Regions from separate parts of the Enterobacter cloacae complex sp. HYC080_NIDB genome, predicted to be linked through region 3. Evidence: predicted binding sites of a transcription regulator. Region 3 holds the regulator's gene; each other region holds the start of a gene.
The links. Region 3 encodes CRP, which controls carbon source genes, mostly activating them, when cyclic AMP is high. Its sites were predicted from a motif close to ATGTGANNNNNNTCACAT; they were not measured.

Region 1 (7,726 bases), 2.0 Mb from region 3:
ACCAACGATTTTCTCAAGGGCTTTGTTGATATAGCCAGCATCGTGAGAAGTGATGGTGGAAGCAACGGAGGTGTCAAAATCAACTGGCGCGTGAGTGCGGTTTTCCAGTTTAACGCCTTCCATTACGCTGTCCCACAGCTTGGTGGTCGCGTCAGTTGCGCCAGCCAGGAAGGATTCGTCACCTTCATACGGGGTATAGTTTTTCTGAATGAAGTCACGGACGTTGACTTCATTCTGCCAGTCACCTTTCGCAAAACCTTCCCAGGCTGTGGCTAACTTTTCATTAAGCTCGGACATGTAACACCTACCTTCTTAAGTGGATTTTTTATTTACTGCCTGAGATAACCATCAATGATGGTCGTCGCCACGCAGGTAAATGACCCAGTATGTCAACCCAACTAACAGACCCCCACCGATAATGTTCCCGATAGTGACGGGGATCAGGTTATCAGTAATGAAATTCATAATAGTCAGGTGAGAGAAACTTTCCGGGGATGAACCAATTGCGGTCCAGAACTCCGGGCTTGCAAAGTTGCGGATAACAATCCCCATCGGGATCATGAACATATTCGCAATACTGTGCTCAAAGCCGCTGGCAACAAACATCGCAACCGGCAGAACCATAATCATGGCTTTATCCATCAGGCTACGACCAGAATAGCTCATCCAGACCGCCAGGCAGACCATCAGGTTTGCAAGGATGCCGAGAGCAACGGCTTCGATAAATGTGTGGTGCATTTTGTGGTCGGCGGTTTGCAGGACGTTAAGCCCCCAGCCGCCGTTGGCGGTCATGTACTCGCCAGAAAGCCACATCAACAGAACAAAGAGCAGACAGCCAATCAGGTTGCCAACGTAGACGTTAAGCCAGTTGCGCGCCAGTTGACCCCAGGTAATTCTTCCGCTGGCTTTTGCCACGACAATCAGCACCGTTGAGGTGAAGAGGTCGGCACCGCAGATGACGCAAAGAATCAGACCCAGTGAGAAGCAAATGCCGCCAATCAGTTTGGCTATGCCGAAAGGCATGGCAGCAGTACCGGTAGTGGCAGTGATGTAGAAGACGAAAGCGATTGAGATGAACACACCAGCAGTAATCGCCAGATAGAACGTCTTCATCGGGTGTTTCGTTGCTTTATAGACACCCGCTTCTTCGGCAACTTTTGCCATCGCGGCGGGGAGTAAAAGATCAAAAGGGTTGTCAGCTTTCACACTAACTCTCTCTTTATTAAGTCGGCGACGAGATACTAACAAAGCATTATAGAAGAGAAATTGATATAGATCATATCTCGCCTGGCTTATAGGCCCGCAGTGTGTATGGTTTTACAGCAAATGCGGAGTAAGTAATTGATTATCCGTATAAAAATAAATTTTAAAAGTTATGAAAAGAGTTGAATTATTTCGTTCGGCCCCCTCCGAAACAGTTAATTAATATGGAGTATTTACCATAAAAAGTAACAATAAAGCCCGGGTAAAGATTATTATATTTACCCATGTTTAACTTTATTATTACAATCAGCAATCATTACCGAAAAAAATAAAAAACGGGGCAATGAAATTGCCCCGTAATATAGCCCAGACGATTGAATACGCCTACTGCTGCTAATGTTATATGCGCTTATTTTGACCAGTAAGCGGCTTTTGCTTTCTGCAGCTTTTCATAGGCCTTGAGCAGCGACTGGTGCGCCGGGAAGGCTTTCAGATCGCTGTCCACGGCCTGCAGACCGTAGAATGGCTCTTCACCGCTGAGCGCCGCGCTGGCGGCTTCAACCGCTTCAGCACCGTACATACGCACGAAAGCGTTCAGGTATTGCAGTGGCTCACGATCCTCTTCCTGCGAAAGCAGCAGCAGGGTTTGCAGGCAACGGTAATAGTTGGTGCGCTCGGCAGAGAAGACCGACTGGTTGAATTCCATCGTCCATTCCGTCCAGGCCAGGGCCTGATCCAGATCGCCGCCAGCCAGCGCCAGCATCGCTTTCAGCTCCCCGATACGCAGGGTATACCAGCCGTTGTCTTTACCCGTCGCCAGGCCCAGCAGTTCACGCACGCGAGTGAAATCATCGTGACCTTCTTCGTCCAGTTGGGCGATCAGGTTCAGATAATCCTCTTTTTCCCACTCGCTGCCTGGCAGAGCAAGCAGGGTTTCGCGCAGGTGCGCGCCCATGCTGTTGTTCGCCAGCCACAGATCTTCAGCAGGGTAGATGTCGGACATGCCCGGCACAATGATGCGGCATGCGTAAACGCCCAGGTGTTCGTAGTCGGCAATGTAGACTTCCTGATCTTCGGCGTTAAAGATGGCCATCAGCGTGGCGAACTCTTCTTCCGTGGTGCCGGCAAAGCTCCAGTCTACGAACGGATAGTCTGCGTCCTGCTTAAACATATCCCAGGAGATCAGGCCGCTGGAATCGATGAAGTGGGTTTCGAGGTTGGTATGCTCCGCCACTTCTTCATCGTCAAAGGTTGGCGGTGTGAAGACGTCGAGATCTTTCAGGCTACGGCCCTGCAGCAGTTCGGTGACGGTACGCTCCAGCGCCACGCCGAAGTCAGGGTGCGCGCCGAAGGAGGCGAAGCAGGTGCCGTTTTCTGGGTTAAACAGCACCACGCAGATCACCGGATATTTTCCGCCCAGTGAGCCATCGTAGGCGAAGATTGGGAAACCTTCCGCTTCGAGTTTGGCGATGGACTCCACCACGCCTGGGTAGCGCGCCAGCACGTCGGCCGGAATTTCAGGCAGGCTGATAGATTCGGCAATAATGCGGTTTTTAATGTGACGCTCGAACACTTCTGACAAGCCCTGAACGCGCGCTTCGTTGCGGGTGTTACCGGCGGACATGCCGTTAGACACATACAGGTTGCCGACGATGTTCATCGGAATATACACGGTCTGCTCGTCAGACTGGCGGGTGAACGGCAGGGCGCAGATACCACGATCTTCGTTACCAGACTGCAGATCGATCAGCATGCTGGCGGTCAGTTCGTTTTCTGGATCGTAGAACGCACGCAGGCGGGCGTCGAGAATACCTTCCGGCAGTTCATCGTCTTCGGTCAGCGGGAACCATTTTTCGTTCGGATAGTGAACGAATGGGCCGTTAGCGATGGTTTCGCCCAACCAGAAGTCAGCGAAGAAATAGTTGGTGGACAGACGCTCAAAATACTCACCCAGCGCGGAGGCCAGTGCCGCTTTTTTAGTCGCGCCTTTCCCGTTGGTAAAGCACAGGGCACACTCTTTGTCGCGAATATGGACGGACCAGACATGGGGCACCGGATTGAGCCAGGAGGCTTCTTCGATGTTAAAACCCAGGTCGGTCAGTTTCTGCTGGAAGCGAGCGATGGAATCTTCCAGAGCGGCGTCTTTGCCGGGGATAAACGTTTGAGTCATGGCGTTCACTTTTATCGTACGTAAAGCGCGCAATGATACGGGTTTTGCGTGACGGGTGCTATCTTCGGCGAAAATAAAAGGCTGGGCTATGCTTAGTGGCAGTAACTGACTGTTAAGGCATAGAAAAATGAAAGCATTTGATCTCCAGCGGATGGCGTTTGATAAAGTTCCCCCCGAGTTTTTAGGCGAAGTGGCTTTGCGGAGCCTGTATACCTTCGTTCTTGTCTTTCTGTTTCTCAAGATTACGGGCCGTCGCGGTGTGCGGCAGATGTCGCTTTTTGAAGTGTTAATCATCCTCACGCTGGGGTCAGCGGCGGGGGATGTCGCCTTTTATGACGATGTGCCGATGGTGCCGGTCTTTATCGTCTTTGTCTCGCTGGCGCTGCTGTACCGCCTTGTGATGTGGCTGATGTCGAAGAGCGAAAAGCTGGAAGATCTGCTGGAAGGGAAGCCTGTGGTGATTGTCGAAGACGGACAGTTGGCCTGGGAAAATGTGCAAAGTGCCAATATGACCGAGTTCGAATTTTTTATGGAATTGCGTCTGAACAGCGTCGAACAACTCGGACAGGTGCGTCTGGCCATTATGGAAACGAACGGTCAAATCAGCGTGTATTACTATCATGATGACGAGGTGAAGCCGGGGTTATGCATCCTGCCGGATATGCTCATTGAGCGATACAAAACCGTCCCCGATGCGGGCGAATATGCCTGTATAAAATGTAGTCATGTGGTGGTGATGAAGGCAGGCGATCATCAATTATGCCCTCGCTGTACGAATCCAGAATGGACGAAGGTTAGCCGGGCTAAACGGATCACCTGACAGCCATTTTGTCGGTTTTGTCCTGGCGAGGCGGCAGATTGTTTTGTGTGATGTGAGCCACATTTCACGGGTCATAAGTTTTAGACATTGCGGCGCGTGTCACTGAATGATAAAACCGATATCCACAGTTATAACTTATGGCTTTTAGCGTGGTGAGGGGAAATGGCTCAAGTCTTTAATTTCAGTTCAGGTCCGGCGATGTTACCGGCAGACGTGCTTAAACAGGCTCAACAGGAACTTTGTGACTGGAACGGTCTCGGTACGTCGGTGATGGAAATCAGCCACCGTGGTAAAGAGTTTATTCAGGTGGCGGAAGAGGCAGAAAAGGATTTTCGCGATCTGCTGAATATTCCCTCGAACTACAAAGTATTGTTCTGTCACGGCGGCGGACGCGGCCAGTTTGCTGGCGTACCGCTGAATATCCTTGGCGATAAAACGACGGCTGACTACGTTGATGCGGGCTACTGGGCGGCAAGCGCCGTTAAAGAAGCGCACAAATACTGCACGCCGAACGTTATCGACGCCAAAGTGACCGTTGACGGTCTGCGCGCCGTGAAGCCCATGAGCGAATGGCAGCTTTCTGATAACGCAGCCTATCTCCACTACTGCCCGAACGAAACTATCGACGGGATTGCCATCGACGAGACGCCAAACTTCGCCAGCGATGTTGTGGTTGCCGCCGACTTCTCCTCCACCATTCTTTCTGCCCCGATTGATGTCAGCCGCTACGGCGTTATCTATGCAGGCGCACAGAAAAATATCGGTCCTGCAGGCCTGACAATCGTCATTGTACGTGAAGATCTCCTGGGGAAAGCCCATACGTCTTGCCCGTCAATTCTCGACTACACCGTGCTGAACGATAACGACTCCATGTTCAACACGCCACCGACGTTTGCCTGGTACCTTTCGGGCCTGGTCTTCAAATGGCTGAAGCAAAACGGCGGTGTGGCGCAGATGGACAAGGTCAATCAGCAGAAAGCTGAACTGCTGTACGGCGTGATCGACAAAAGCGATTTCTACCGTAACGATGTGGCGAAAGCTAACCGCTCCCGCATGAACGTGCCGTTCCAGCTGGCAGACAGCAACCTGGACAACGTGTTCCTGAAAGAGTCCTTCGCGGCAGGTCTGCACGCGCTGAAAGGTCATCGTGTGGTGGGGGGGATGCGTGCCTCTATTTATAACGCGATGCCGCTGGAAGGCGTTAAAGCCCTGACTGATTTCATGATCGATTTCGAACGTCGTCACGGTTAATTTGCTGTTTTTCACCCCCGCAGCGTCCCTGCGGGGTTTTTATTATGTTGAGTTGAGAGTTAAGTTTCATGGAATCCCTGACGTTACAACCTATCGCGCGGGTAGATGGCACCATCAATCTGCCTGGTTCAAAAAGTGTCTCGAACCGCGCTCTGCTGCTGGCAGCTCTGGCAAACGGCACCACCGTCCTTACAAACCTGCTGGACAGCGATGACGTACGCCACATGCTCAATGCGCTGAAAGCGTTGGGTGTTCATTACACTCTCTCTGACGATCGTACCCGCTGTGAAGTGACCGGCAACGGCGGCGCGCTGCGTTCGGGTGAAGAGCTCGAGCTGTTTCTGGGCAACGCGGGTACCGCGATGCGTCCATTGGCGGCGGCGCTGTGTCTGGGCACCAATAACATCGTGCTGACCGGCGAGCCGCGCATGAAAGAGCGTCCGATCGGCCATCTGGTCGATGCCCTGCGTCAGGGTGGCGCGCAGATTGAGTATCTTGAGCAGGAAAATTATCCGCCACTGCGTCTGCGCGGGGGCTTTAGCGGCGGTGACGTCGAGGTGGACGGTAGCGTTTCCAGCCAGTTCCTGACGGCCCTGCTGATGACCGCGCCGCTGGCACCGCAGGATACGGTTATCTCGATTAAAGGTGAGCTGGTCTCCAGACCGTACATTGATATCACGCTGCACCTGATGAAAACCTTCGGCGTCGAGGTGGAAAACCAGTCTTATCAGCGTTTTGTGGTGCGTGGGGCGCAGCAGTATCAGTCTCCGGGCAATTACCTGGTTGAAGGCGATGCATCATCGGCCTCTTACTTCCTGGCTGCGGGCGCGATCAAAGGCGGCACCGTGAAGGTGACCGGGATTGGCCGCAACAGCGTGCAGGGCGACATCCGTTTTGCCGACGTGCTGGAGAAAATGGGCGCCACTGTCACCTGGGGCGATGATTTCATCTCCTGTACCCGCGGCGAGCTGAATGCCATTGATATGGACATGAACCACATTCCGGATGCGGCGATGACCATCGCCACGGCTGCGCTGTTTGCCAAAGGCACCACCACGCTGCGCAACATCTACAACTGGCGCGTGAAAGAGACTGACCGTCTGTACGCGATGGCGACCGAGCTGCGTAAAGTGGGGGCTGAGGTGGAAGAGGGCGAAGACTACATTCGCGTCACCCCTCCGGCAAAACTGCAGTTCGCAGAAATTGGCACCTACAACGATCACCGTATGGCGATGTGCTTCTCGCTGGTGGCGCTGTCCGACACGCCTGTGACCATTCTTGACCCGAAATGTACGGCGAAAACCTTCCCGGACTACTTCGAGCAGCTGGCGCGCATCAGTACGCTGGCCTGATAGCGTTATGCCGCATCCTTCGATGCGGCATTTCCTTACGCTTCCTGACGAACACTTCCGCTCATTTCTTCTACACTCTGCTTCAATCATTCCGTAATTTGCACGCAAAGGTAACAGTTGCGCACGTTGGCGCGTATAATGCGCGGCGTTCATGTTAACGGTATGCCTTATTTAAGGAGAAAAAGATGACGGCAGTTGCCCCGGTAATCACCATTGATGGGCCGAGTGGCGCAGGGAAAGGTACCCTGTGCAAAGCGATGGCGGAAGCATTGCAATGGCATCTTTTAGATTCGGGCGCAATCTATCGCGTGCTGGCGCTGGCTGCGCTGCATCATCATGTCGATGTCGCCTCTGAAGAAGCGCTGGTACCGCTGGCTGCGCACCTGGATGTCCGTTTTGTGTCTACCGATGGCAACCTGGAAGTGATCCTTGAAGGGGAAGACGTGAGCGGTGAAATCCGTACGCAGGAAGTGGCGAATGCGGCCTCTCAGGTTGCGGCCTTCCCGCGTGTGCGCGAGGCGCTGTTACGTCGCCAGCGTGCGTTCCGCGAAGCCCCGGGGTTGATCGCCGACGGACGCGATATGGGCACCGTGGTATTCCCTGATGCGCCTGTAAAAATTTTCCTTGACGCCTCTTCAGAAGAACGTGCTCAACGCCGCATGCTTCAGTTGCAGGAGAAGGGGTTTAGTGTTAACTTTGATCGCCTTTTATCCGAGATAAAAGAGCGCGATGATCGCGATCGTAACCGCGCTGTCGCGCCACTTGTTCCTGCAGAAGATGCATTAGTTCTGGATTCAACCAGTTTAACTATTGAGCAAGTGATTGAAAAAGCGCTACAATATGCGCGCCAAAAACTGGCACTCGCGTAAACGCGACCGATTTAGCAGTACCCCCGCTGCAATGGATTGACGGCGGGTATGTGAAACAACC
Region 2 (7,726 bases), 190 kb from region 3:
ACGTTCGGCGACAGCAAAGGTCTGGTGATCTTCAGTTCCAGTAAGCGAAAGGCGCAGGCCTGGCAGTTTATGCAGTGGGTCTTCAGTAACCCTGAACATGACCGGCTGTGGCTTGAGTTGACAGGGATGCCGCCCGCCCGCGCGGATTTAATGAGTAATCCGATCTTTGTCAGTTACTTCAAACAAAATCCGCTAGAGAAACAGATCGCCTCGTGGGTGGACGTCGCGCTTCCTCCTGCAGCAACAAACCAGACGACAGAAATACAGCGCAGCATGACGCAGATGCTTGAGCGCGTGATATTCAAAACCAGTACGCCTGCCGACGCGCTGAAACAATCTCAGCAGGAAATCAGCGCCCTCACGGGCCAGTAGGGGGCATGATGGCTGGATATGAATCCCGAACCGGAGGCCTGCTGGCCTCCACCTGGATTGGCTATTCGCTGCTATTCTGGTTCTACCCCCTTGCCTGGCTGGTGGTGCTGAGCGTGACCCGCTGGCAGTTTATCGGCGCACCGCAATTTACCGGTTTGCAGAATATTATTGGCGTACTGCACGATGCATTATTCTGGACATCCATGTGGAACATTTGCCGCTTTTTAATGTGGTATGTCCCGATCGTGTTTATTACCGCGCTGCTTTTTGCTGCCGGATTACGCAGGATTAACTATGGCCGGGGGTTTATCGCCTTAAGCTTTTTACTGGCAAATATCTCGTCAGGGGTGGCGTACTCAATTGTCTTTTCCCGTCTTTTTAATGAGTATGGCCCGGTTAACCGCTTATTGTCTGCGTGGTTTGGGATTTCCGTGCCGTGGTTTACCAACCCTGACTGCGCCATGCTATCCATTGCGCTTATCGTGACCTGGAAATTTGTCGGTTATTACGGATTAATTCTCTATTCCGGCATGCAGGCTATTCCATCGGATATTTATAGTGCGGCTATTCTCGATAAAACCGGGCGTTTTCAGAAAGGTTGGGCAATAACGCTGCCGATGATGAATCCGCAAATTGTGATGGTGATGGTGCTGGCTATTACGGTGGCATTCAGTATTTTTACAGAGCCCTATTTAATTACCGGTGGGGGGCCACTAAACAGTACTACCAGTCCCATGGTGGTCATGTACGAAGCCGCGTTTCAAAATATGAAACCTACCTGGGCTGCTGCCATGTCGATTATCGTCGCTGCCTGCAGTTTCCTGATGATCTGGCTATTTCGTCGGTTATTCGAAAAACACATTGAGATTGTATGAATGAAAAAACTCACGCCCCTGAGCCTGCTAATTCATGCGCTGATGTTTATTCTGGCGTTAAGCTGGCTCTATCCGTTTGTCTGGATGGTCGTGTCATCCCTGAAGCCTACAGCACAGATTTATACCACGGATCTCTTTTCGGGCACGCTGACGCTCGAAAATTACACTTTCCTTTTCGATAACAGCAACCGGGCCGATAAGCCGTTTCTGCGCACGCTGTTTAACTCGCTTTTCGTCTCTGTCACCGTGACCGCGAGCGTGACCGTCACCTCCATGCTGGTGGGGTATGCGCTGGCAAAAACGGAATTCTGGGGCAAAAACGCTTTCCGTAATCTGTTGATTGTGCAGATGGTTTTCCCGGTTTTCATGTTCATCATTCCACAGTTTGTGCTGATGCGTGAGCTCGGGCTGATCAACCGTTACAGCGCCATGATCCTGCCTTATGCAATGAGTGCCTGGGGGATCTTTATGGTGTCTCAGAGCTTCAAGGGTACGCCCAACGATTACCTGTACGCCGCGCGTCTGGATCATGCCAGCCTGTGGGCCATTCTGCGGCACGTCATGATGCCGCTGAACAAGTCCATTCTGGCGATCGTGGCGCTATTTACCTTCTCAAGCTCGTGGGACAACTTCCTCTGGCCGCTGATTGTCATGCGCGATGCCGACAAAATGCCGTTTTCGGTGCTGCTGGCCACCTTCAGTAAATCCTACGGCGTTTATCTGGGGCCAGTGATGGCGGGAGCCGTGGTGCAAATGCTGCCGGTCATCGTGTTGTTTATCCTGTTCCGGAAATATTTCCTGCAGGGCATGTCGTTATCACTGAAATAAGGAATGTACGGTGAACAAACAACCCTGGTGGCAGGCCTGTACCTGTTACCAAATTTATCTGCCGTCGTTTTGCGATGGTAACGGTGACGGGCTGGGTGATTTCCCCGGCCTGCTCTCAAAAGTGGATTACCTGAGCGCGTTAGGCATCGGTGCCATCTGGATCACGCCGTTTTACCCCTCTCCTCTGGTGGATAACGGGTATGACATTAGTGATTACTGCGCCGTCGACCCACGATTCGGCACGCTGACCGATTTTCGCGACGTCGTTCATCGCTGCCATGAAAAGGGGATCCGGGTCATTATCGATCTGGTGCTTAATCATGTCTCTTCGCTGCATCCGTGGTTTCAGGATGCCTGGAATAATCCCGCAAGCCGCTATCGGGACTATTTTCTTTTCAGCGCGCACCCTAACAACTGGGAGTCATTTTTTTCCGGCAGCGCCTGGAGCCCGGAGCCGGACACCGGCGAGTTTTACTACCATAAATTCGCGCCTGAGCAGGTCGATCTTAACTGGGCGAACCCCGCGGTAGAGCAGGAAATGCTTCAGGTCATTGATTTCTGGCAGGCTCAGGGCGTGGATGGCTTCCGCTTCGACGTGATTAATTTCCTCAGCACGCGCGGCATCGGGCCTGACAATCCGGAGAAAGCGGGAGTACAGCAGCATGAGCATGACGTGAACCAGCCGGGGCTCATCGGCACGCTGCAGCGCGTATGCCAACATGCCAGGCAGCAAGGGGATGTTTTCCTGATCGGCGAAATCGGCAGCGAGGAGAGGGAGACCCTGGCCCGTTATCAGGCCCCGTCGCTGATGGACGTGGTCTTTAACTTCAATATTGGCAGCCAGAAAACCTTCGATGCGGCACGCCTGTGCGACGAGATTAACGCCACGCTGACGCTGCAGTCTGGCCTGCCGACGCTATTCTTTTCCAGCCACGATATGCCGCGCATGATTAGCCGCTTTGGTGAAGGCCCGCATGACGCCGCCCGGGCGTTGGCCGTTCTGGCGCTACAGCTGACCGTGCGCGGCGTACCGTTTATTTTTCAGGGTGACGAGTTGGGGATGCCCGACTATGTGCCTCAGACGGTCGGGCAGATTTTTGATATTCAGGGAAAAACCTTCTACGACACGGCCATGCGGCAGGGGTGCAGTGCCGCCGACGCGCTGGCGCAGGCCATTGAACATTCACGGGATGGGTCCCGTGCCCCCTTCCTCTGGTGCGACGCACCGTTTGCGGGCTTTTCCACCTCCACGCCGTGGATGCCCGTCAGCCAGGACTATCCCTTGCTCAATGCCGAACATCAGATATCGACGCCCGGCTCGTTGTGGCGTCAGTACCAGACCTTCATTGCGCTTCGGGCCGCCATCGGGGCGCTACAGCATGGGGAGTGCAGCCTACTGAAGCGCCATAAGGCGTGCGTCTGGTTTACCCGAACAACGGCGCAGGAACAGGTCTGGGTGGCCGTGAATTTTGGCCAGCCGGTACAAAACCCATTGTGGGCCATTGAAGCGGATGTCCTGTACGGCCAAAACGCGCAGCAGCTGGATAAAAATCAAATTCTGATAAAAAGGAGTGTATATGAACAGACACGGTAAGAATCCGTTGATCACCCCGAGCGGCGTGGTGCCTTCTCTGCCAGGACGGAAAGTGGAGTGCGTCTTTAACGCCGGGGTAACGGAGTATCATGGGGAGATTATCCTGCTGCTTCGGGTTGCCGAGAGCGTGATAAATGATGACCCACAGAAGATCGTCGTTCCGCTTCTGGTGCAGCAGTCCGGCGGCTGGCAGGCGGCAACAAAAACGTTCGAACGCAACGACCCGCGCTATGATTTTAGCGACCCGCGTACCATTGTGCTGAAAAGCGACCCGGCTCAGGTCTGGCTGACGTCAATGTCCCACCTGCGCCTGGCGCGAAGCCAGGACGGTGTAAATTTCACCATCGATCAACAGCCGTTTATTACCGCCGACAGCCGCTATGAGGAATTTGGCTGTGAAGATGCGCGTATCACCCTGATTGACGATGTCTGGTACATCAATTACTCCGCCGTGTCATCGCTGGGTATCTCCACCGCGCTGGCGACCACCGTTGATTTTATCTCCTTCGACAAGAAAGGGCTGATTTTCTGCCCTGATAACCGCGACGTCTGTTTCTTCCCGGAGAAGGTTGGCGGATCCTTCCGGGCGCTTACCCGGCCCGCGCCCAGCCATTTCGGCCACCCGGAAATCTGGATCTGCGAATCGCCCGATATGCTGCACTGGGGAAACCACCGGCATCTGCTGGGACGCTCGGGAGACGAATGGGATGCGCTGAAGTCGGGTGGCGGCGCGCCGCTGATCAAGACCGCGCGCGGCTGGCTGGAGATTTATCACGGCGTTGACGCTAGCCAGCGTTATTGCCTGGGCGCTCTGCTTCTGGATCTTGAGGATCCGCTCACCCTCATCGCCAAATCTTCCGTACCGCTGCTGGAGCCGAGCGCGCCCTATGAGCGTGAAGGCTTTTTCGGTAACGTCGTCTTTACCTGCGGGGCGCTGGTGCGTAATGACACGTTGCATATCTGGTATGGTGCGGCGGATGAGCGTATCGCCCTGGCCACGCTGCCGATGGACGAGCTGTGGAAACATCTGGGCCTGGAGTAAGCCCTGACGCAGCCCCGACTTTCGCCGGGGCTGCGAAGTGTTTATTTCTTCCCGCCGTACTGGCTAAACCACGCCAGCATTCTCTGCCAGCCATCTTTCGCCGATTCCGCGTGATAACTCGGACGGTAATCTGCGTTAAACGCATGTCCGGCATCCGGATACACCACAATCTCCGCATTGGCATTGGCTGCCCGTAGCGCATGGCGCATGGTTTCTACCGAATCAAGCGAAATACCGGTGTCCTGGCCGCCATACAGACCCAGCACCGGGGCATTGAGCTCAGTGGCGATGTCCACCGGATGTTTTGGCGAATTCAGCGTTTTCTCGCCCACCAGTTTGCCATACCAGGCGACAGCCGCTTTGAGCTGCGGATTGTGTGCGGCATACAGCCAGCTAATGCGTCCGCCCCAGCAGAAGCCGGTGACCATCAGACGGTGCGGGTCGCCGCCGTTACGCGCCGCCCAGCTGGCAACGTGGTCGAGATCGGCCAGCACCTGCGCGTCCGGGACTTTGCTGACCAGATTGCTGAACAGCGTTGGAATATCGCTATAGTCGTTCGGATCGCCCTGACGGAAGTAGAGTTCTGGCGCAACGGCCAGATATCCTTCAAGTGCCAGGCGACGGCAGAGGTCTCGAATATGTTCGTGAACCCCAAAAATCTCCTGAACCACAATCACGATGGGCAGCGGACCGTCTGCCGATTTTGGTCGTGCGTGCCAGGCAGGCATATTCTCCCCCTGAGAGGGAATGGAGGTCTCTCCCGCCGTAATGGCCTCTTCTGAGGTTGAAACGATGGTTGAAGCAAGCGGTGCCGCAGCAGGTGCAAAACCGGTTTTTTCAGTCATGGCATTCTCCGTACCAATGAGTTAGCGCAAAGGTAAATATAGACACCAGGTTAACAACTCACAGTGCCTTAAACGGTCTATCTTTTGTGCAGCACCTGACGATATAACTTGTTAATGTGATGTGAATCACTTTTTGTTGGAAATTCACTGCAATCATTTTCATTCATGGTGAGATGCATCACGAAATTATGCTTACTGCTTCTGTAAAGTACCGTTTTACTTCTTCTGACTAACCGACCCACAGAGGAGTCACCTATGTCTAAGTCTGATGTTTTTCATCTCGGCCTCACTAAAAATGATTTACAAGGGGCTACGCTCGCTATCGTCCCTGGCGACCCTGAGCGTGTGGAAAAGATCGCCGCGCTGATGGATAAGCCGGTCAAACTGGCTGCCCATCGTGAATTCACCACCTGGCGTGCAGAGCTGGATGGCAAAGCGGTGATTGTGTGCTCCACCGGTATCGGCGGTCCGTCTACCTCTATTGCTGTTGAAGAGCTGGCGCAGCTGGGCATTCGTACTTTCCTGCGTATCGGCACGACCGGCGCGATTCAGCCGCACATCAACGTGGGCGACGTACTGGTGACGACGGCATCCGTTCGTCTGGACGGGGCAAGCCTGCACTTTGCGCCTATGGAATTCCCGGCAGTGGCTGACTTCGAATGCACCACGGCGCTGGTTGAAGCCGCGAAGTCCGTGGGCGCGACCACCCACGTTGGCGTAACCGCCTCTTCCGACACCTTCTACCCGGGCCAGGAGCGCTACGACACCTTCTCTGGCCGCGTTGTGAGCCGTTTCAAAGGCTCAATGGAAGAGTGGCAGTCCATGGGCGTAATGAACTACGAAATGGAATCCGCGACGCTGCTGACCATGTGTGCAAGCCAGGGTCTGCGTGCCGGTATGGTGGCGGGCGTTATCGTCAACCGTACTCAGCAGGAGATCCCGAACGCCGAAACCATGAAGCAGACCGAAAGTCATGCGGTGAAAATTGTGGTGGAAGCGGCTCGTCGCCTGATCTAGCCCTCTCTTCTCAAATCAAAGGCCGACGCGTTCGGCCTTTATTTTTTGCGTAGCGCCTCGCAGGAAAACCCTTTCAAACTGGACGTTTATACAGCACAATTCTATTTTGTGCGGGTAATACGTTGATGCAGGGGGCATTGTGGATATCTCAATCCTGATTTATGCGGTGATTGCGCTGGCGGGCGTTGCGATAGGCTGGCTGATTTCCAGCTACCAGCATGCGCAGCAGAAGGCCGATCAGCTGGCGGAGCGCGAAGAGATCGTCGCCGAGCTCAGCGCGGTAAAGCAACAGCTTGCGCTAAGTGACCACTGGCGCGACGAGTGCGAGCTGCTCAATAACGAACTGCGCAACCTGCGTGATATCAACACGTCGCTGGAGGCCGATCTCCGCGAAGTGACTACCCGCCTCGAATCCACGCAGCTGCATGCGGAAGACAAAATCCGTCAGATGATTAACAGCGAGCAGCGCCTCAGCGAGCAGTTTGAGAATCTCGCCAACCGCATTTTCGAACACAGCAACCGCCGCGTTGACGAACAGAATCGCCAGAGTCTGAACAGCCTGCTGACGCCGCTGCGTGAACAGCTGGACGGTTTTCGCCGTCAGGTGCAGGACAGCTTTGGACAGGAAGCCCGCGAGCGGCACACGCTGGCGCACGAGATTCGTAATCTTCAGCAGTTGAATGCGCAAATGGCGCAGGAGGCGGTCAACCTCACTCGGGCGCTAAAAGGGGATAACAAAACCCAGGGTAACTGGGGAGAAGTGGTGCTCACCCGCGTGCTGGAGGCCTCTGGCCTGCGCGAGGGGTATGAATACGAAACGCAGGTAAGTATCGAAAACGATGCCCGCTCGCGGATGCAGCCAGACGTCATTGTGCGTCTGCCGCAGGGGAAAGATGTGGTGATCGACGCCAAAATGACGCTGGTGGCGTATGAGCGTTACTTTAATGCGGAAGACGACTACACGCGCGAGTCGGCGCTGCAGGAGCATATTGCCTCCGTGCGTAACCATATCCGACTGCTGGGCAGAAAAGATTATCAGCAGCTTCCGGGGCTGCGCTCGCTGGACTATGTGCTGATGTTTATTCCGGTCGAACCGGCGTTCCTGCTGGCCCTCGACAGACAGCCCGAACTGATCACCGAAGCGCTCAAAAAT
Region 3 (7,726 bases):
CCACGTTTGCCGAGCGTGTGCTGTTTATGAACTCCGGCACCGAAGCCAACGAAACCGCCTTTAAGCTGGCGCGTTATTACGCGACGACACGTCACAGCCCGTACAAAACCAAAATCATCGCCTTCCACAACGCCTTCCACGGGCGCTCGTTCTTTACCGTCTCCGTCGGCGGCCAGCCGAAGTATTCCGACGGCTTTGGCCCAAAACCGGCCGACATCATCCATGTGCCGTTTAACGATCTGCATGCGGTGAAAGCGGTGATGGACGACCACACCTGTGCGGTAGTCGTGGAGCCAATTCAGGGCGAAGGCGGCGTGACGGCGGCCACCCCGGAATTCCTGCAAGGGCTGCGCGCGCTGTGTGATGAGCATCAGGCGCTGCTGGTGTTTGATGAAGTGCAGTGCGGAATGGGACGTACCGGCGATCTGTTCGCTTATATGCACTACGGCGTGACGCCGGATATTTTGACCAGTGCCAAAGCGCTCGGCGGTGGTTTCCCGGTGAGTGCGGTGCTGACGACTCAGGAGATCGCCTCTGCGTTTCATGTCGGTTCGCACGGCTCAACCTATGGCGGTAACCCGCTGGCGAGCGCCGTGGCGGGTGCGGCATTTGATACCATCAATACCCCGGAAGTGCTGAACGGCGTGAATGCGAAGCGTGAGCTGTTCGTAAAACATCTGCAAAAGATCAATGACCAGTATGATGTGTTCAGCGAAATCCGTGGCATGGGTCTGCTGATGGGTGCCGAGCTCACGCCACAGTACAAAGGCCGCGCCCGCGATTTTCTGCATGCTGCCGCCCACGAAGGGGTAATGGTGCTGAATGCGGGGCCAGACGTGATGCGTTTCGCACCTTCGCTGGTGGTGGAAGAGAAAGACATTGAAGACGGGTTAACCCGCTTTGCCGTAGCGGTCGCGAAGATCGTTAAAGGCTAATACTCGGTTCGTTTTAACCGGCGCGTTAACCAAATGCCATGATGAGGACGCTGACGCCATGCCACCGACGAAATGGTGTGCATGGTGTTCAGGTGGCCCAGCACGCGCTGCAAATGCTGCTCCAGGGTGCTCATCGGCCCGTGGGTCAGCGTTTCCGGCGCTTCCAGAATGTTCGAATCCCCCGACTCACCCGGCGCGTCATACTCCAGACGCTGCTGACACCTCTGCAGGGCGATTTCACACGACTGCAAATAACGCTGCGCCAGATCCGGCGTCAGCATCGTGTGCTCGCGCGCCAGGGTGGTCATGGCGTTAATATGCTCGACGATAAACTGGCTATGCGTGACCCAGAGCTTCATGTCCGCCAGATAGTGCGCGTTAAAGCCTGGCTCCTGCATCGCCTGGTTGAGCGAGTTAAACAGGGCGTTGTGCGCCTGATTAACTTTCATCCGCTGATACGCCAGCGGGGAGGGCTGCGGGTCGTCGCTCAGGATCAGACGAATGGCCTGCTGGTCAGCCTCCAGCGCGTCGTGGGCGTTCTGGCGCAGCAATCCGCTTTGCCACTGCGGCCACAGCCAGACCATGCCACCAAAGGCGATCAGGCAGCCAATCAGCGTATCGATCAGGCGGGCAACGATAAACTGTTCCCCGTTTAGCGTAAGCAGCTGAAGGGTATATACCGCCGTCACCGTAAAGCCCACCATCGCCCAGCCGTAGTTTTTGCGGATAATCAGGTAACTCACCAGCGTAATCACCAGCATCCCTGCCAGGGTATACCCCTCGGGAACGTGGAAGTGTAGCGTTACGCCCGCAATAATCAGCCCCGCCATCGTGCCGCCTGCCCGATGCAGAATACGTACCCGCGTGGCGCCGTAGCCGTTCTGGGTGACAAACAGCACGGTCATTAAGATCCAGTACGGTTTCGGCAGATGCAGCGCCATGCCCATCAGACTGGCGATACTGAGCATAACGCTAATCCGCGCGGCATTGCGCAGGGCAGAAGACTTAAGAGAGAGATAGCTTCTGAGTGCTGGCAGGAGCGGCAGACGTTTTTGCTTATCCGCCATCAGGTCGCGGGGATACAGCGGGCGCTGGGTGCGCAGCACGCGGGCAATGCGGCTGAAGTGCCAGGCGGCAAACTGGCCGACCGGGTTATCCGGATGCTGACGAGCAATTTTCTCCAGCGCGCCGAGCTGTTTATCCATGTTAAAGCGCGTGGGGTAGCGGTGATAGAGAATGTCGTCCGCCAGCACCCGCAGGCGCGTGGAGACGGTCTGCGCATTCCAGCGGATCACCGCCTCGGCGTGGCTGCGCTCGACCAGCTTTTGCACCTCTTGTGGGTGATGAAGGCTCACGGAGATATGCTCCTGCAGATCCAGCCCCACCTGGAAAGTACGCAGCAGGCGTTTATATTCGTGATTCTTGTTGGCGGCGAGCATATGCAACTGCTGATAGCATTGGCTTATCAGATCCACCACCTTTTGCTGGCGCGTCAGCAGCGGCGGTAAGGATTTTTCCGGGTCGGTATGCTGGGTCAGCAAGGTGTATTTGGCTTCGCAGTAATCTGCAAGCTGCACATACAACAGGCTCAGAGATTCACGCAGCGGCTGTTCCCGCCACAGCCAGAACCAGAACCAGTTAAACAGCCCGTACCACAGCGTGCCGAGGGCGTAGATCAGCAGCGGCTCCCACACCGGCATATTCCCGGCGAGGCTCAGGGTGAAGATGGCGGCAATCAGTGAAGCGGGAAGCAGGCGGGCGTGCAGGGAACTGATTTCTGCTGTAACACCGAGGCTCATCGCCAGTACGGTCAGGATCAGCGGCAGCGGAATATCGCGCGCCAGTAAAAGCTGCACGGCGAGGCTACAGCCAGCAAACAGCGAACCGCCAACGATCAGGCGTTTGAAAAAGCGTTTATGCGGCGTGTCCAGACCTGCGATGTTGCAGCAGGCGGGAACGAGAGAAAACAGCAGACCCTGCTGGAGATGTCCCAGAATCAGGCCCACGGCCACAGGAAGGCACAACACCAGCGTTTGTCGCAGTGCGTAATTAACTTCCGGGTGATAGATCAGCCTGCGCCACATGGGGAATAGAGACAAAAACGGCGTGACACCTTGCGATGGCACGCCGTTTGAGCGGAATTAACGCGTTCCGTAGACCACGATGGTTTTACCGTGGGCAGAGATCAGGTTCTGATCTTCCAGCATTTTCAGGATACGACCCACCGTTTCGCGGGAGCAACCGACGATCTGACCAATTTCCTGACGGGTAATTTTAATTTGCATGCCGTCCGGGTGGGTCATGGCGTCTGGCTGTTTCGCCAGGTTCAGCAGGGTCTGCGCGATACGACCGGTGACGTCCAGGAAGGCGAGGTTACCCACTTTCTCGGATGTGACCTGCAGACGACGCGCCATCTGGGAAGAAAGACGCATCAGGATGTCAGGGTTTACCTGAATCAACTGACGGAATTTCTTGTAAGAAATTTCAGCCACTTCACATGCTGTCTTTGCACGAACCCAGGCGCTACGTTCCTGGCCTTCTTCAAACAGGCCCAGTTCACCGATAAAATCGCCCTGGTTCAGATAAGAAAGGATCATCTCTTTCCCTTCCTCATCTTTGATCAGCACTGCCACCGAGCCTTTGACGATGTAATACAACGTTTCCGCTTTTTCACCCTGGTGAATCAGCGTGCTCTTCGATGGGTACTTATGAATGTGGCAATGAGACAAGAACCATTCGAGAGTCGGGTCTGTTTGCGGTTTGCCAAGCACCATGCGCTGTTATCCTCTGTTATAAGCTGTCACCAGAGTCATCAGATGCATCCGGACTCTGGGGTTGCAATCGAATTCTTACCCATACCCTGGGAAGTCGGCTGTCGTAACGTTTCGCAGCCAGTAAAGTTTGATGTCCTCTGCATACATGTGTAACGTCAATGTATTACTGTAGCATCCTGAGTGTTTTAGCATAGCTTTCGCCGCGTGTCTCCTGGTGTCTCGCTTCAGCATGATGCAGGTCGCCTTCCGTTGCGAGAAATGTAACGCACGCGTAATCTGTCACCGAAAATGCAACGTTGGAGTTAAAGAATATGCAAGCGCGCGTGAAATGGGTTGAAGGTTTAACGTTCCTGGGCGAATCCGCGTCAGGGCACCAGATTTTGATGGACGGTAACTCCGGCGATAAAGCCCCCAGCCCAATGGAAATGGTGCTGATGGCGGCGGGTGGATGCAGCGCGATTGACGTGGTGTCGATTCTGCAAAAAGGTCGTCATGACGTGACGGATTGCGAGGTTAAACTCACCTCAGAACGTCGCGAAGAGGCGCCACGCCTGTTCACCCACATTAATCTGCACTTTGTGGTCACCGGTAAAGCGCTTAAAGACGCGGCGGTTTCGCGTGCGGTGGATCTGTCTGCGGAAAAATACTGCTCTGTGGCGTTAATGCTGGAGAAAGCGGTAAAAATCACGCATTCGTATGAAGTGATCGAGGCTTAATCTTTTGGCGGGTGGCGCTTCGCTGACCCGCCCTACAAAAGCATGAACGTAGGCCCGGTAAGCGCAGCGCCACCGGGCAGAACAACTCACGCAATCTGCTTCCCTTCCATCAACCGCTCCACCAGCGGCGTCATGATGAGCTCCATCGCCAGCCCCATTTTTCCGCCTGGTACCACTAACGTATTCATGTGCGAAATAAACGAGCCCTGCAGCATCGCCAGCAGCCAGGGATAATCAATGCCTTCGAGATTGCGGAAGTGGATCACCACAAAGCTCTCGTCCAGCGACGGGATGGTTTTCGCCGCGAACGGGTTAGAGGTGTCCACCGTCGGCACGCGCTGGAAGTTAATGTGCGTGCGGGAGAACTGTGGCGTGAGGTAGTTGATGTAGTCTTCCATGGAGCGCACCACCGAATCCATCACCGCTTCGCGCGAATGGCCGCGCTCGCTCATGTCGCGCGTCAGCTTCTGGATCCACTCCAGGTTCACGATAGGCACCACGCCAACCAGCAGATCCACATGACGCGCCACGTCATGCTGTGGGGTGACTACGCCGCCGTGTAATCCCTCATAAAACAGCACATCGGTGGGTTCCGGCAGCGGCTGCCAGGGGGTAAAGGTGCCCGGCACCTGATTCCACGGCACAGCTTCATCATAGGTATGCAGATACTTACGCGATTGCCCTTTGCCGCTCTGACCGTACTCCAGGAAGGTTTGCTCAAGGAGGCCAAAGTCATTGGCTTCGGGACCGAAATAGCTGATGTGTTTACCCAGATCGCGCGCCTTACGGATCGCCATGTCCATTTCAGGTCGCGTATAGCGGTGAAAACTGTCGCCTTCGACCTCCGCCGCCCGGAGATTCAGTTGGGCGAAAATCTTACGAAACGCGAGGCTGGTGGTGGTCGTTCCCGCACCACTCGACCCCGTAACGGCAATAATGGGATGTCTGGCAGACATAGCAACTCCCTGACTGAAAAGGTTGGAAGGTCAGCCGTGAAACGCGTTGCGGGGCATGATATTGACCGTCTCATGCAGTTCTGACCACACCAGCACCACGTCGCCGCTTTTCAGCTGGCGTTTTACATCGTTGACCTTCTGCTCGAGTGAGCGTTCATGTTCACCATAATCGGTGCCTTCACGTAATACAAAGCTTTCAATCAGATTATCGAGCGTTTCGGGAGACAGATCCTGCCAGGGGATGATCATTTTGCACCGTCCAGATAAGGAGTAAGCCAGTCAGGAATACGCGCCTCCAGCCACATTTTCGGGCGGCGCAGCGTCCCGCCAATAAATCCAACGTGGCCGCCATGTTCAGTCAACTGATAGTGAACATTGTCGGGAAGGAATTCCTGCGCGGGAATAGAGTGATGATCCATAAACGGGTCATCTTTGGCGTGAATAATCAGCGTCGGCTGGGTGATTTTGCTGAGCAACGGCATGGCGCTGCACTGACGGTAATAGTCGATCGCATCGGCGAAGCCGTGAATTTTTGCGGTGATCAGATCGTCGAATTCACGAATGCGGCGCACCTTTTTCAACTGGCGCAGGCTGACCGGCAGGGTATCCGGGTAAGCCTTCAGCTTACGTGCGGCGTTGGCTTTCAGCAGGTTGAGCAGATAGCGCTGATAGACGCGGGAAAACCCTTTATCCATATGGTAGCTGCACTGCTCCAGCATAAACGGCGCGGAGACAATCACTGCGGCATTGAGCGGTACGCTGTCGCCCTCTTTGGCCAGCAGGCAGGCGAGCATATTTCCGCCCAGCGAATACCCCACGGCCGCCGTTGGCACGGTGCCATAGTTTTCCCGCAGCCAGTGTAAAAACCAGGTTCCGTCTTCGGTTTCACCCGAGTGATAGATGCGTTTCTGTCGATTTGGCTCGCCGCTGCAGCCACGAAAATGCATCACCACCCCGAGCCAGCCGCGCGCTTTTGCTGCCTCAATCAATCCATGCGCATAAGGGCTGTGCAGACTCCCTTCCAGACCATGAAAAACCACCAGACGCGGCTTATGACGTGCCTGCTCGGGGTCTTCGCTCCAGGCGAGATCCAGAAAATCACCGTCTGGCAGGTCAAGCCGCTGCCAGTGCGGCGTGAACTGAACCTTACGGCGGATCAGCCGTGGCAGCATGGTCTGCAAATGGCAGTTGGACACACCGCGCATGGGCACGAACTCGGTGCTGTCTTCGGCTGCAATGTCGAAGTCTGTTGGAATGATTTGGGTCATAAGCGCGATGCTGATTCTTGTCGGAAATTAACGATACTTTCCGAATTGTACCCCGTTTAGCCTGGTTTTCCGAAACATGAACTGATCCCGATCACAAATCTTTACCGTGATTATTACTCTCAGGCTAATGATTCCGCTCTACGCTTAATTGATGCCTTTCCCACCAGAGCGCACACTTTACTCAACGTTAAGCAAATCAAAATGATTAGCTGAATCAGGAGGTTAATAATGTTATCTGGGCAAACACCCACCCGGCAATGGAACACGCGACGCAGCGAAAAAGCGCGTCGTCTGGCGTCCGTACCGGTGCAGGGCAAGGTACTGCCAACCGGCGATCTTGTCGCCATGCTGGAAAAACTGATCGCCCCTGGCGATAAGGTCGTTCTGGAAGGTAACAACCAGAAGCAGGCCGATTTCCTTTCACGCTCGCTGGCTGAAGTGAACCCGCAAATTGTCCACGATCTGCATATGATCATGCCGAGCGTCGGCCGTAGCGAGCATCTGGATATCTTTGAGAAAGGCATCGCCCGCAAGCTGGACTTCTCCTTCTCCGGGACGCAGAGCCTGCGAATCTCCCAGCTGCTGGAAGATGGTCAGCTCGAAATCGGCGCTATCCATACCTATATCGAGCTCTATTCACGCCTCTACGTCGACCTCTCGCCCAACGTGGCGTTGATTGCGGGGTTTAAAGCAGACCGCAAAGGCAACCTCTACACCGGGGCGAGCACCGAAGATACTCCGGCACTGGTGGAAGCCGCGGCCTTCCACGACGGGATTGTGATTGCGCAGGTGAATGAACTGGTGGACGACGAATGCGACCTGCCGCGCGTCGATATTCCGGGCTCCTGGATTGACTATGTTGTCGTTGCCGACAAGCCATTCTTTATCGAACCGCTGTTTACCCGTGATCCGCGACTGATCAAACAGGAACACATCCTGATGGCGATGATGGCGATTAAGGGCATCTACGCGGAACATCAGGTGCAGTCCCTCAACCACGGGATCGGTTTTAACACCGCAGCGATTGAACTGCTGCTGCCGACCTACGGCGAACAGCTCGGCCTGAAGGGCAAAATC

Region 1: the regulator CRP is predicted to act here: its motif matches at 1,265-1,282, upstream of focA (formate transporter FocA).
Region 2: the regulator CRP is predicted to act here: its motif matches at 5,671-5,688, upstream of udp (uridine phosphorylase).

What each region holds. Positions count from the first base shown of each region.
Region 1 covers NZ_CP114212.1:2,943,185-2,950,910, reverse strand. The annotation lists gene pflB (formate C-acetyltransferase) at 1-297, opposite strand, end outside; gene focA (formate transporter FocA) at 349-1,206, opposite strand; gene ycaO (30S ribosomal protein S12 methylthiotransferase accessory factor YcaO) at 1,613-3,373, opposite strand; gene O1723_RS14055 (DUF421 domain-containing protein) at 3,501-4,193, shown strand; gene serC (3-phosphoserine/phosphohydroxythreonine transaminase) at 4,356-5,444, shown strand; gene aroA (3-phosphoshikimate 1-carboxyvinyltransferase) at 5,513-6,796, shown strand; gene cmk ((d)CMP kinase) at 6,982-7,665, shown strand.
Region 2 covers NZ_CP114212.1:214,686-222,411, forward strand. The annotation lists gene O1723_RS00975 (ABC transporter substrate-binding protein) at 1-372, shown strand, start outside; gene O1723_RS00980 (carbohydrate ABC transporter permease) at 381-1,247, shown strand; gene O1723_RS00985 (carbohydrate ABC transporter permease) at 1,248-2,075, shown strand; gene O1723_RS00990 (alpha-amylase family glycosyl hydrolase) at 2,086-3,669, shown strand; gene O1723_RS00995 (glycoside hydrolase family 130 protein) at 3,653-4,711, shown strand; gene O1723_RS01000 (dienelactone hydrolase family protein) at 4,753-5,556, opposite strand; gene udp (uridine phosphorylase) at 5,812-6,573, shown strand; gene rmuC (DNA recombination protein RmuC) at 6,713-7,726, shown strand, end outside.
Region 3 covers NZ_CP114212.1:405,987-413,712, forward strand. The annotation lists gene argD (bifunctional acetylornithine/succinyldiaminopimelate transaminase) at 1-935, shown strand, start outside; gene O1723_RS01815 (YccS/YhfK family putative transporter) at 932-3,019, opposite strand; gene crp (cAMP-activated global transcriptional regulator CRP) at 3,077-3,709, opposite strand; gene O1723_RS01825 (OsmC family protein) at 4,021-4,425, shown strand; gene O1723_RS01830 (phosphoribulokinase) at 4,512-5,381, opposite strand; gene O1723_RS01835 (YheU family protein) at 5,412-5,630, opposite strand; gene O1723_RS01840 (hydrolase) at 5,627-6,649, opposite strand; gene mdcA (malonate decarboxylase subunit alpha) at 6,878-7,726, shown strand, end outside.